Regions from separate parts of the Enterococcus faecalis genome, predicted to be linked through region 3. Evidence: predicted binding sites of a transcription regulator. Region 3 holds the regulator's gene; each other region holds the start of a gene.
What was found. The regulator CtsR, encoded in region 3, represses protease genes until heat stress. The targets are predictions, from matches to a motif close to TTGGTCAAAAAAGGTCAAANA.
Positions count from the first base shown of each region.

Region 1: PYW42_RS02795 (ATP-dependent Clp protease ATP-binding subunit) is a predicted target of CtsR. The motif match lies at 1,863-1,883, and genes of this name have one in related genera.
Region 2: clpP (ATP-dependent Clp endopeptidase proteolytic subunit ClpP) is a predicted target of CtsR. The motif match lies at 2,141-2,161, and genes of this name have one in related genera.
Region 4: clpB (ATP-dependent chaperone ClpB) is a predicted target of CtsR. The motif match lies at 1,178-1,198, and genes of this name have one in related genera.

Region 1 is NZ_CP118962.1:547,833-550,919, reverse strand. It holds gene ptsP (phosphoenolpyruvate--protein phosphotransferase) at 1-1,088, opposite strand, end outside; gene PYW42_RS02805 (phosphocarrier protein HPr) at 1,088-1,354, opposite strand; gene PYW42_RS02800 (hypothetical protein) at 1,525-1,716, opposite strand; gene PYW42_RS02795 (ATP-dependent Clp protease ATP-binding subunit) at 2,018-3,087, shown strand, end outside.
Region 2 is NZ_CP118962.1:615,498-618,584, forward strand. It holds gene PYW42_RS03080 (DUF7916 family protein) at 1-789, shown strand, start outside; gene PYW42_RS03085 (DsbA family protein) at 903-1,421, shown strand; gene clpP (ATP-dependent Clp endopeptidase proteolytic subunit ClpP) at 1,466-2,059, opposite strand; gene PYW42_RS03095 (hypothetical protein) at 2,255-2,773, shown strand; gene PYW42_RS03100 (DUF1622 domain-containing protein) at 2,793-3,087, opposite strand, start outside.
Region 3 is NZ_CP118962.1:2,807,476-2,810,562, forward strand. It holds gene PYW42_RS13835 (ATP-dependent Clp protease ATP-binding subunit) at 1-1,731, opposite strand, end outside; gene PYW42_RS13840 (CtsR family transcriptional regulator) at 1,734-2,201, opposite strand; gene PYW42_RS13845 (aminotransferase class I/II-fold pyridoxal phosphate-dependent enzyme) at 2,405-3,087, opposite strand, start outside.
Region 4 is NZ_CP118962.1:1,967,390-1,970,476, reverse strand. It holds gene purB (adenylosuccinate lyase) at 1-527, shown strand, start outside; gene PYW42_RS09760 (DoxX family protein) at 711-1,082, shown strand; gene clpB (ATP-dependent chaperone ClpB) at 1,352-3,087, shown strand, end outside.

The sequences.
Region 1 (3,087 bases), 610 kb from region 3:
CGTAATGCACGGTAACCTAAGAATGGGTTCATTTCGTGTGGTAATGTTAGGTAAGGAAGCTCTTTGTCCCCACCAATATCCATTGTACGAACCACAACTGGTTTTCCTTCCATTCCTTCAAGAACTGCTTTATACGCTTGGTATTGGTCCTCTTCAGTTGGAAAGTCAGATGAATCCATGTATAAGAATTCTGTACGATATAAACCAACAGCTTCGCCGCCGTTTTTGTGTACGCCTTCTAAATCTTTTGGTGTACCAATGTTTGCAGCTAACTCAACATGTTTGCCGTCAGCTGTCACTGTTTCTGCATTTTTTAGTTTATCCCATTCTGCTTTTTGATCTGCATAAGCTTTTGCTTCTGCTTCAAATTCAGATTTTTCAGCATCTGTTGGGTCAATAATAACATCCCCAATGATTCCGTTCACTGCTAAAATATCGCCTGCTTTTACTTTGTCAGTAATTTCTTTTGTACCAACGATTGCAGGGATTTCTAACGAACGAGCCATGATTGCTGAGTGAGAAGTACGTCCGCCGATGTCTGTAACAAAGGCTTTAACATACGTACGGTCTAATTGTGCAGTATCACTAGGTGTTAAGTCATGGGCAACCACGATTACTTCTTCGTTAATCATTGAAGGATTTGGAAGAGTCACACCTAATAAATGTGCTAAGATACGTTTGGCAACGTCACGAATATCTGCTGCACGCTCTTGCATGTAAGCATTGTCGTCCATTGCTTCAAACATACCAATATACATATCCGTAACTTCTTTCAAGGCAGCTTCTGCATTGACTTTGTTGTCTTGGATATTTTGTTTGATTTGACCAACCATTTCTGGGTCAGATAAAACCATTAAATGAGCATCGAAAACTTGCGCTTCTGCTTCACCAAGGCTTTGAGCTGCTTTGTCGCGAATTGCTTGCAACTCTTCAGTAGATTTTGCTAAAGCATCGTCTAAGCGAGTTGCTTCTGCATCAGTATCTTCTACGGAAGTTTTGTTGAAAGACAAGTCAGGTTGAACTAGCAGGTAAGCTTTAGCAACAGCAACGCCATCACTTGCGGCAATCCCTTTTAGCATCTCAGACATTATTCAGCCAATCCTTCTTTTTGTAATGTTTCAACGATTGCTGCCATTCCTTCAGCTTCGTCAGCACCATCAACAGTGATTGTTACGTCAGAACCTTGACCAACGCCTAAAGACATAACGCCCATGATTGATTTTAAGTTAACAGATTTACCTTTGTATTCTAAGTTAATATCTGAGTTAAATTTGCTTGCAGTTTGTACTAATAAAGTAGCTGGACGTGCGTGAATTCCTGTTTCTGCTACAATGTGAAATTCTTTCTTTTCCATATAAATCGGTCTCCTTCGTAAATAAAAAATTTTTATGTTAGGGTTTTCCTTTCTTGATACGCTAAAATCAAACGTCTACTCGAAAAAAGACCCTTTCAGTTTCTAAGATTACCATTTTTTTCTATCTTACACAACACTTTTTGCTTAAATTTCGTGATGTTTTGCACTGACTATTCTTCCTCTTTTTGGTAACGATAAATGATTCGTCCATTTAACCCCGCTTCTCCAACAATTTCCGCGCGGTCAGGCAAAGAAATCCAAGCATCACGAAATTGGAAAAATTCATTTTGCTCCACGATTAATTCAGAGATTTCTCCAGCTTTTAATGAAGCAATTTTTTCTACAAAAGGATTTTCAGCCATTGATTTCACCACTCTTTCTCTTAAATATCAACTCTTATAGTTTACTTGAAAATGGCGCAATTGTCTGTAAAAAAATCGAATCTTTGCCTTTTTTTAAACAAGGTCTTTTACTTGATTCTCTTACAAAAAATGCTATAATAACCTCAAAGGTCAAAAATGGTCAAGTGATTTTATAGACAGAATTTATTCTTGCTATCTAGTACTTGGCTGGTTTGAGGAAAAATGGTCTGTTTACTAGAAATAATAGAGCAAACAGCTATTTTTCTGGCCTCAGTTATTTTGAAAGGATGTGTTTCATTCAATGATTTGTCAAAATTGTCAACAAAATGAAGCAACAATTCATTTATATGCAAATGTGAATGGTCAAAGAAAACAACTGGACTATTGCCAAAGCTGCTATCAAAAATTAAAAAATCAAGCAAATAATTCCCCTCAAAATATGGGACAAGACCCTTTTGGCTTTGGGAGTTTAGACGATTTATATCGTTCTCTTTCTCGCCAAATGCAACAAGGTAATCCTTATGAACAACAAACACCACCCACTCAATTTGGTGATGGTGGTAATGGAGGTCAACCCCCTCGCGGAGGCGCTGGCGCTGGTCAAGGTTTACTAGGCGAGTATGGGATTAACATCACCGAAGCGGCACGCCAAGGAGATATCGATCCTGTGGTAGGACGTGACCAAGAAATTAAGCGTGTCATTGAAATCTTAAATCGCCGTACAAAAAACAACCCCGTTTTAATCGGTGAACCAGGTGTTGGTAAAACAGCCGTTGTCGAAGGTTTAGCCCAAAAAATTGTCGATGGCGATGTGCCCCAAAAATTATTGGACAAAGAAGTCATTCGTTTAGATGTGGTTTCACTTGTTCAAGGAACTGGTATTCGCGGACAATTTGAAGAACGGATGCAAAAATTGATTGAAGAAATCACTGAAGCTGAAAATGTCATTTTATTTATTGATGAAGTCCATGAAATTGTGGGTGCTGGTGCTGCTGGTGATGGCAACATGGATGCTGGCAATATTTTAAAACCAGCCTTAGCACGTGGTGAATTACAATTAGTCGGTGCCACAACTTTAAATGAGTACCGTATTATTGAAAAAGATGCTGCCTTAGAACGTCGGATGCAACCAGTCCAAGTAGATGAGCCAACCGTTGCCGAAACCATAACGATTTTACATGGTTTGCAAAAACGTTATGAAGATTATCATCATGTTAAATATACAGATGAAGCGATTAACGCAGCAGCAAACTTATCCAATCGTTACATTCAAGATCGCTTTTTACCAGATAAAGCGATTGACTTGTTAGATGAATCTGGTTCAAAAATGAATCTAACTATCCAACTCGTCGATCCAAAAACAATTGATAA
Region 2 (3,087 bases), 670 kb from region 3:
GGTGATATCACTTGTGCGGAAATGTCAAAAGCATATGGCGCAGACATGATTTTATTGAATGTTTTCGATGTTAATCAACCGATTGTAGTAGCCGCTTATGAAGGGCAATATACTGCGGAAACATGTGTCCCTAATGATGAGGTTGTTCATCGTTTGAAAGAACTAGTCGGTTTACCGATTGGCATGAATGTCGAACCTGTTGATGAAAATTTAGACTTAGCTTCAACGAGAGTTTCGATTGAACCAGGTAGAAAAGCATCAGCAGCTACTTTCAAAAAAGCCAATGAACTGGGTTTGGATTTTATCTTATTGACAGGTAATCCAGGAACTGGCGTGACCAACGACTTGATTGCTAAGAACGTGGCCTTAGCCAAAAAACATTTTGATGGCATCATTATTGCCGGAAAAATGCACAGTTCAGGCGTAGATGAACCAGTGGTCAGTTTAAAATCAGCTGAACAATTTATTGAAGCGGGCGCTGATATTGTCTTAGTCCCAGCAGTCGGCACGGTTTGGGGCATCGATGATCAACAAGTCAAAGAAGTTGTGGATTTTGCACATTCAAAAGGAAAATTAGTTATGAGTGCCATTGGAACTTCACAAGAAAGTGCTCAACCTGAAGTTATCCAAGCAATCGGCATTAGAAATAAAATTTTAGGCGTAGATATTCAACATATTGGCGATGCCAATATGGGCTTAGTTGGTATTGAAAATATTAAAGAGCTTTCTGATGCGATACGTGGGAAAAGACATACTGTTGCTAGAATGGCTCGTTCGATTAATCGTTAAAAAAGTGAACAGAGGCACGAATTCAGAAAATTTGAATTCGTGTCTTATGATTTTTTTATTGAAAAACGGTATACTAAAAGAGAAATAAAGGTTTGAAAGGATGAGGTTTTTTTATGGATATTTCAGTAATTGATGCAACAAAAGTTAACGCAGAAACAGGGCTTCACATTGGTGAGAGCAATGCCCCTGTCAAAATGATAGAATTTATCAATGTTCGCTGTCCTTATTGCAGAAAATGGTTTGAAGAGTCTGAGGAACTGTTAGCACAATCTGTCAAAAGTGGTAAAGTTGAACGTATCATTAAGTTGTTTGATAAAGAAAAAGAAAGTTTACAACGCGGCAATGTGATGCATCACTACATTGACTATTCAGCGCCTGAACAAGCACTGTCAGCATTGCATAAAATGTTTGCTACGCAAGATGAATGGGGAAACTTAACCTTAGAAGAAGTAGCGACGTATGCTGAAAAAAATCTGGGCTTAAAAGAACAAAAAGATGCAACGCTTGTTTCCGCAGTGATTGCTGAAGCCAATGCGGCTCACATTCAATTTGTACCAACGATCATCATTGGTGAGCATATCTTTGACGAAAGTGTCACTGAAGAAGAATTACGAGGATACATTGAAAAATAAAAAAATGGAAACAGCGACTGTCGCTGTTTCCATTTTTTTTATTTTTAATTTAAGGCGCTACTATTTTCCATTACTTCATCGATTAAACCATATTCTTTTGCTTGTTCGGCAGTCATATAGTTATCACGATCGGTATCACGTTCAATCACTTCAATTGGTTGGCCAGTTCGTTCAGCTAAAATTGAATTTAAACGTTGACGAGTGTCTAAAATGTGACGAGCAGCAATTTCAATTTCTGTTGCTTGCCCTTGAGCGCCACCAAGTGGTTGGTGAATCATGATTTCCGCATTTGGTAAAGCGAAACGTTTGCCTTTTTGACCAGCTGTTAATAAGAAGCTACCCATTGAAGCCGCCATTCCTAATACGATCGTTTGGACATCCGCTTTAACGAAATTCATGGTATCGAAAATCGCTAAACCTGCAGAAACGCTGCCACCAGGAGAGTTAATGTACAAGTAAATGTCTTTTTCTGAATCTTGGGCATCTAAGAATAATAACTGTGCAATCACTGAGTTTGCCACATTATCATCGATAGGGCCGCTTAGCATAATGATGCGGTCTTTTAATAAACGAGAGTAAATGTCATAAGCACGTTCACCGCGAGATGATTGTTCAATAACTGTTGGAATTAAATTCATAAGTAAATCCTCCTATATAAAGAAACTTTTAAAGTCATTCTATCACAAAGCACTTTGAATGCCTATGAAAAGTATACCTCTTTGGTCAATAAAGGTCAACGAAGTCGCTTGAAAAATTTTGTGTCATTTTTTATCCGAAACTTTTGGATTATGTTATACTAAAATGGAAAATTAGAAAAGAGCGAGGGGAAAAATATGTTTGTTTTTATCGCCGGAATGGTCGGTGTAATCGTCGGTGCGCTAATAGTCACAGCAAGTGCCGCCTTACATTCATCTTACAAAGAGCGAAAAGAAGTACGTTATCGTGAACTAGAACATTTGGTTAAAGAAATTGAATCATTGAATTTATTAAATAAAAAAGTCAAAGAAATTTTACAAAAGCGTGAATTATATATAGACAGATCAATTGAATACTTATCGATGGATGATTGTTTCATCAGCATCGATGATTTTATTTATTTGGAATCATTTTCTGCTCAAAATAATTTTTACTTACCGACGTACTTAATTGAAGAATTTTTCAAAAAAATTGCGCATCGTAAAGTCATTTTGACGGCCAGCGAAGTTGCTGAAATGGGTGGTCACACCTATAAAGGCGGCCGTGTTATTTTGGAAAATTTTTCAGACGAGATTTTAGCAATTATTGAAGATAAAAAACGTAAAATGCAGCGTTTGTCTAACGAACCACTTCATTATTTTAAAGCGATTAAATAAAAAAGAACCAGCGTACCCGCTAATTTTTTTGGGTATCTGGTTCTTTTTCTTGTTGTTCCATATCGGTCATAGTGTCTTCAATTTCTTTATGTAAGAAATAAGAAATAACTGTACGGATGATCACCAAGGTTGCCAATTTCAAAATATCTTGAAAAGTTGGTTTGACAATGGATTCAATAATATCAGCAGCAATTAAAATTTCTAAACTTAACAGAATGTAGCTACCAAGGAAGTTTTTGATGAACGTATTCATTTTGGTTAAGGTAAAGCGGCTTTGATTTTGTCGTTCACTTTTAATGAAATCTTTTCCTGCT
Region 3 (3,087 bases):
TTCTTCGCTGCCAAACATCGCTTCGGCTAAGGCTTTGGCAAGTTCCGTTTTCCCAACCCCTGTTGGCCCTAAGAACATGAAGGAACCAATCGGTCTTGCTGGGTCTTTCAAGCCACTACGCGCACGACGGATAGCGCGTGAAACAGCTTCAACTGCTTCATTTTGGCCAACGACCCGTTGATGTAAAATGGTTTCTAATTCCATCAATCGTTCGCTTTCTTTCTTCTCTAGCTGCTGCAAAGGAACGCCTGTCCATTGTGAAACGACCCCAGCCACGTCTTCTTCTGTTACTTGTGTACTGTAACCAGACAGACTTTTTTCTTTCACTGCAATCAATTCTTCTAGTTTTTCCATCACTTGTTTTTCTTTTTGACGAATCCGAGCGGCACTTTCAAATGATTGGTTTTGAATGGCCTCTTCTTTTTCCGTAATTAATTGAGAAATTTCGGTACGCAATTCATTAATTTCTGAAGGTTGATCTGCCTTATCTAAACGAACTTTTGCTGCAGATTCGTCCATTAAATCAATTGCTTTATCTGGTAATTGGCGGTCATTTAAATAGCGAATCGATAATTGAACCGCCGCATGTAGAGCTTCATCTGTAATTTCTACGCCATGATGGTTTTCATAGCGGGAACGCAAGCCTTTTAGAATTTCTTCTGCTTCTTCTGGGGTTGGTTCTGCTACTTGAATACGGGCAAAACGACGTTCCAAAGCGGCATCTTTTTCAATATATTTTTGGTATTCATCCAGAGTTGTCGCACCAATTGTTTGCAACTCGCCACGTGCTAAAGCAGGTTTTAAAATATTTGAAGCATCAATCGCCCCTTCTGCACCGCCAGCACCGATCAAGGTATGCAATTCGTCGATAAATAAAATGACTTGTCCATCTTGATAGATTTCATCGACAACTTTTTTCAAGCGATCTTCGAACTCACCTCGATATTTGGTTCCAGCAACCAAGGCACCCATGTCTAGCATCATTAAACGTTTGCCTTGCATATCTTCAGGGACTTCCCGGTTGACAATTTTCTGGGCTAAGCCTTCTGCTATCGCTGTTTTCCCAACACCTGGTTCACCGACTAAGACAGGATTGTTTTTGGTACGGCGACTCAAAATTTGGATCAAACGACGGACTTCGGTCCCGCGACCAACTACTGGATCCAAGCTTTGTTCTCGTGCTAACTTGGTTAAATCTCTTGCTAAAGAATCCAATGTTGGCGTCCCTTGTGGCGCATTTTTACTTTGACCATTCCGACGACGTTGTGCGCCATTGGGTTCGGAAACGCCCATTTTTTTCAATAATAATTGACGCATTTTGGATAAGCTTAATCCTAAATTCACTAAAATTCTAGACGCTAAAATTTCTTCGTCTCTTAACAAGCCTAATAATAAATGCTCGGTACCAATCTTTTGAGCCCCTAAGCGCTTCGCTTCATCTCCAGCATAGGCAAAGATTTGTTTGGCTCTTGGTGAATAAGGTAAGTATAAGTTGTTATTTCCCATTGGACTTTGCATGGTGCCATAGCCACTTAAATGCTCAATTTCTTCACGGATGTCTTCTGTGTCAGTATTCAATTGTCGTAATGTTTTTCCGGCAATCCCATTTGGTTCTAAAACGAGTGCTAATAATAAATGCTCAGAACCGACGGATTGGTGACGAAAATACTTCGCTTCTTCTTGGGCAATCGCCAGTACGGCTTTCGCACTTTCTGTAAATAGTTCATCCATAGTTATTCCTCCTCATAGCTCAAGCGCTCTAAAAATGAACGCATTATTTGAGCTCTTAGAAAATCTTCGTGATTCCCCAGACCATTCAATGTGCTTTTACTTAAAGCAGCTAGCATTAAATTGCCTTCCTTTTTCGTAATCACTTCTTCTTCATACAATGTTTGAATAAATGTTAGCGCATCTTTTTCTGTTAAGGTTGCGCCAATCAATTGATCCATTTGTTTTAGTAATTGATCGTTATCTGAAATTTGTACTTTGACAATGCGAATATAGCCGCCTCCACCACGTTTACTTTCAACTGCGTAGCCTCGTTGGATGGTAAAACGTGTATTAATTACATAGTTAATTTGTGAAGGAACGCAATTAAATAAATTAGCCATTTCCGCCCGACGGATTTCAATTTTATTACTTTCTTCTAAAATCTTTTTTAAATAAGCCTCGATTAAATCTGACGTATTTTGATTACTCATAGTCTTCCATCCTTCTTCTCTCTTGACTAATATTGACCATTATTATATCGAACTTTGCCTATTAAATAAAGAGGAACGCTTTGACTTTAATAAAAAAATGCAAAACAGGAGGAGCAACCTCAGTCAAACTGATTTAAGTTCCCCTCCTAAAATTGAAAATATGTTATTGAATCACAGGCAGACAATGGCTCCGCCTTAATGTCTCACAAAAGCGATTCTTCGCCATAGGCTTGATCCAAGGCTTGTTGAATATCTTCGATAATAGATGTTGGCTCTTCCAAACCAACGTACATGCGAATGTGCGCTGGCGACAAGCCTCTTTTCTGAACAGCCGCCAAGTTATTGCCTTTGAATACAGGCAAGGCCAAACTTTCAAAGCCACCCCAACTGACCCCAATTGTGACCAGCGTCAATGCGTTCACAAATGTTTTCAAACGTTCAAAATCGGTATCTTTTAAATCAATCGCAAACAATGAGCCATAACCTGTTAAATATTTTTCTGCTAACGCTTGTTGTTGTTGATTTCCTACAAAAGGATGATATAAGCGGCTGATTCGCGGATCCTTTTGCAAAGCCAACAGCACCGTTTGGATGGCTTGAGACTGATGCGCCAACCGAACGGGCATGGTACGAATACCTCGTAACGCTAACCAAGAATTGAAGGGACTATTGACTGCGCCTAAAGCTTGATGACCATGTTCAAAAATTTGATCTACAAGCGCTGCTTTGCCAATGACAGCCCCTGCTACAATATCCGAATGACCACCAATATATTTGGAACAAGAATGAATCACCAGGTCCACATTATGGCATAAAGGATGCTGAAATAACGGTGACGCCCACGTGTTATCAATGACAGTGTATGCGCCGATTTTTTGTGCTAACG
Region 4 (3,087 bases), 840 kb from region 3:
AAGGACAAAAAGGATCTTCGGCAATGCCGCATAAACGGAATCCAATTGGTTCTGAAAATATGACTGGTTTGGCACGTGTGATTCGTGGTCATGTCATTACTGCCTTTGAAAATGTGAGTTTATGGCATGAACGAGATATTTCTCACTCGTCTGCTGAACGGATTATTATTCCCGATACGACGATTTTGCTAAATTACATGTTGAATCGTTTTGGTAATATTGTCAAAAACTTAACGGTCTTCCCAGAAAATATGAAACGTAACATGGATGCGACCTATGGACTAATTTACAGCCAACGTGTCTTATTAAAATTGATTGACCACGGCATGACACGTGAAGAAGCGTATGATCTGGTCCAACCAAAAACAGCTTACGCATGGGATCATCAAACGGCGTTCCGTCCGTTGCTAGATGCGGATGAAAAAATTACATCTGTCTTATCAAAAGAAGAGCTAGATGATGCCTTTGATTACCATTATCATTTAAAAAACGTTGACACGATTTTTGAACGTGTTGGTTTAGGATAACAAGAAAGCGAGAAGAAGGATGATTCTTCTCGCTTTTCTCTTATAATGTTATAAACTGAAGGATTAAAAAACAAACGTATTGTTAAATACGTTTGTTTTTTTCTATACTTTTTTCGATTTATCCTTTATAATGTAACTTAAATAGTTACATTAGCTATTTAATGCAAACAAAGGAGGAGAAGCATGGATAAACAACAACGAGGCATTCAAGTGATTAGAATTTGGCTAGGGGTGACGATGCTAATTCATGGAGTGATGAAAGTAACGTCATTAGAAGATACTTTAGCGTTTTTTGCTAGTATTGGTTTGCCAAGCCTTTTCGTGTATGGTGTAGCGGCAATTGAATTAATTGGTGGATTATTTATGATTATTGGCTTTTTAATTCCTTTGGTATCAGTAGGATTCATAGCAGTTTTAGTCGGAGCTATTTTTTCTTTTGGTTTGGCAAGTGGTTTTAGTGGTTATGAGTACGAATTATTTTTAGCGATAACCAGTTTGGCTATTTTGGTTAGCTATGCCGATAAAAAGTATCTTACGTTAAAACTTTATTTTTAATAAATCAAAGCAATAAAGAGTTGGTCAAACTAGTTGTGATTGCGAAAAAGCCCTAAAACAGTGATATTTAGTTGTTTTAGGTTTTTTTTATCAAAAAGGTCAAAAAAGGTCAATTTGCTTATTGACCTTTACTGACCAATAGAGTATAATAAATTTATAAGGTTTACGAATACCTTAACTTTTGAAGAAATCCATCAAAAGTCGGATAATAATAATTGTAAAGAATGTTAAAATAAAAAAGACAAAACAATAAACGGGAGGGATCGTTTATGAATATTGAAAAAATGACAACCACGCTACAAGAGGCGATTGCTGAAGCTCAAAAAGTTGCGGTGACACGGCAACATCAAGAAATTGATATCGCACATTTATGGAAAATTTTTCTTCAACCAAACCATTTTGGACGTAATTTTTACACAGATGCTGGTTTAGATGTTGACGCATTTGAACGAGAAGTAGATAACGCGTTAGATGAATATCCAAGTGTGGCGGGCGGTAATGTGCAATATGGTCAAAATTTAAGTCAAAATTTGTTCCATTTATTGCAAGAAGCTGATTCACTTCGAGAAGAATTCCAAGATGAATTTTTATCAACCGAAATTGTACTTTTAGCTTTAATGAAATTGAAAAATTATCGTTTAACAAAATATTTAATGCAACAAGGCATTACGGAAAAAGAGTTAAGAAAAAATATTGAAGAGATGAGAGGAGGAGATCGTGTGACTTCTCAAAACCAGGAAGAACAATATAAAGCACTAGAAAAATACGGTGTTGACTTAGTACAACAAGTAAAAGCAGGAAAACAAGATCCAATCATTGGTCGTGACGAAGAAATTCGTGACGTTATTCGGATTTTATCAAGAAAAACTAAAAATAATCCAGTCTTAATTGGTGAACCAGGTGTTGGTAAAACAGCGATTGTTGAAGGATTAGCACAACGAATCGTTCGTAAAGATGTTCCCGAAAACTTAAAAGATAAAACCATTTTTTCTTTAGATATGGGTGCCTTAATTGCGGGAGCAAAATTCCGTGGCGAATTTGAAGAACGGTTAAAAGCTGTTTTAAAAGAAGTGAAAAAAAGTGATGGCAAAATCATTTTATTCATTGATGAAATTCATAATATCGTCGGAGCTGGTAAAACTGAAGGCAGTATGGACGCCGGGAATTTATTAAAACCGATGCTAGCACGTGGTGAATTGCATTTAATCGGTGCCACAACGCTTGATGAATATCGCCAATATATGGAAAAAGATAAAGCCTTAGAACGTCGTTTCCAAAAAGTATTAGTCAAAGAACCAACAGTAGAAGATACAATTTCTATTTTGCGTGGCTTAAAAGAACGATTTGAAATTCACCACGGCGTGAATATTCATGACAATGCTTTAGTTGCTGCCGCTACTTTATCCGATCGCTATATTACTGATCGTTTCTTACCAGATAAAGCGATTGACTTAGTCGATGAAGCAAGCGCAACGATTCGAGTGGAAATGAATTCGATGCCAACAGAGCTCGACCAAGTAACACGTCGGTTAATGCAACTAGAAATTGAAGAAGCGGCCTTGAAAAAAGAATCGGATGATGCAAGTAAAAAACGGTTAGCCAACTTGCAAGAAGAATTAGCAGATTTGCGTGAAGAAGCCAACTCAATGAAAATGCAATGGGAAACGGAAAAAGAAGAAGTTAATGCGGTTTCCAACAAACGTGCAGAGATTGATAAAGCAAAACACGAATTAGAAGATGCTGAAAATAATTATGATTTAGAACGAGCTGCTGTTTTGCGTCATGGAACAATTCCACAATTAGAACATGAATTGAAAGAATTGGAAGAAAAGAACGCTAAAGATAACGTCAAAATGGTACAAGAATCGGTTACTGAAAACGAAATTGCGCAAGTGGTCGGTCGTTTAACCGGCATTCCTGTGACAAAATTAGTTGAAGGCGAACGAGAAAAATTAATGAAACTGAATGAAACATTACACAAACGTGTGATTGGTCAAGATGAAGC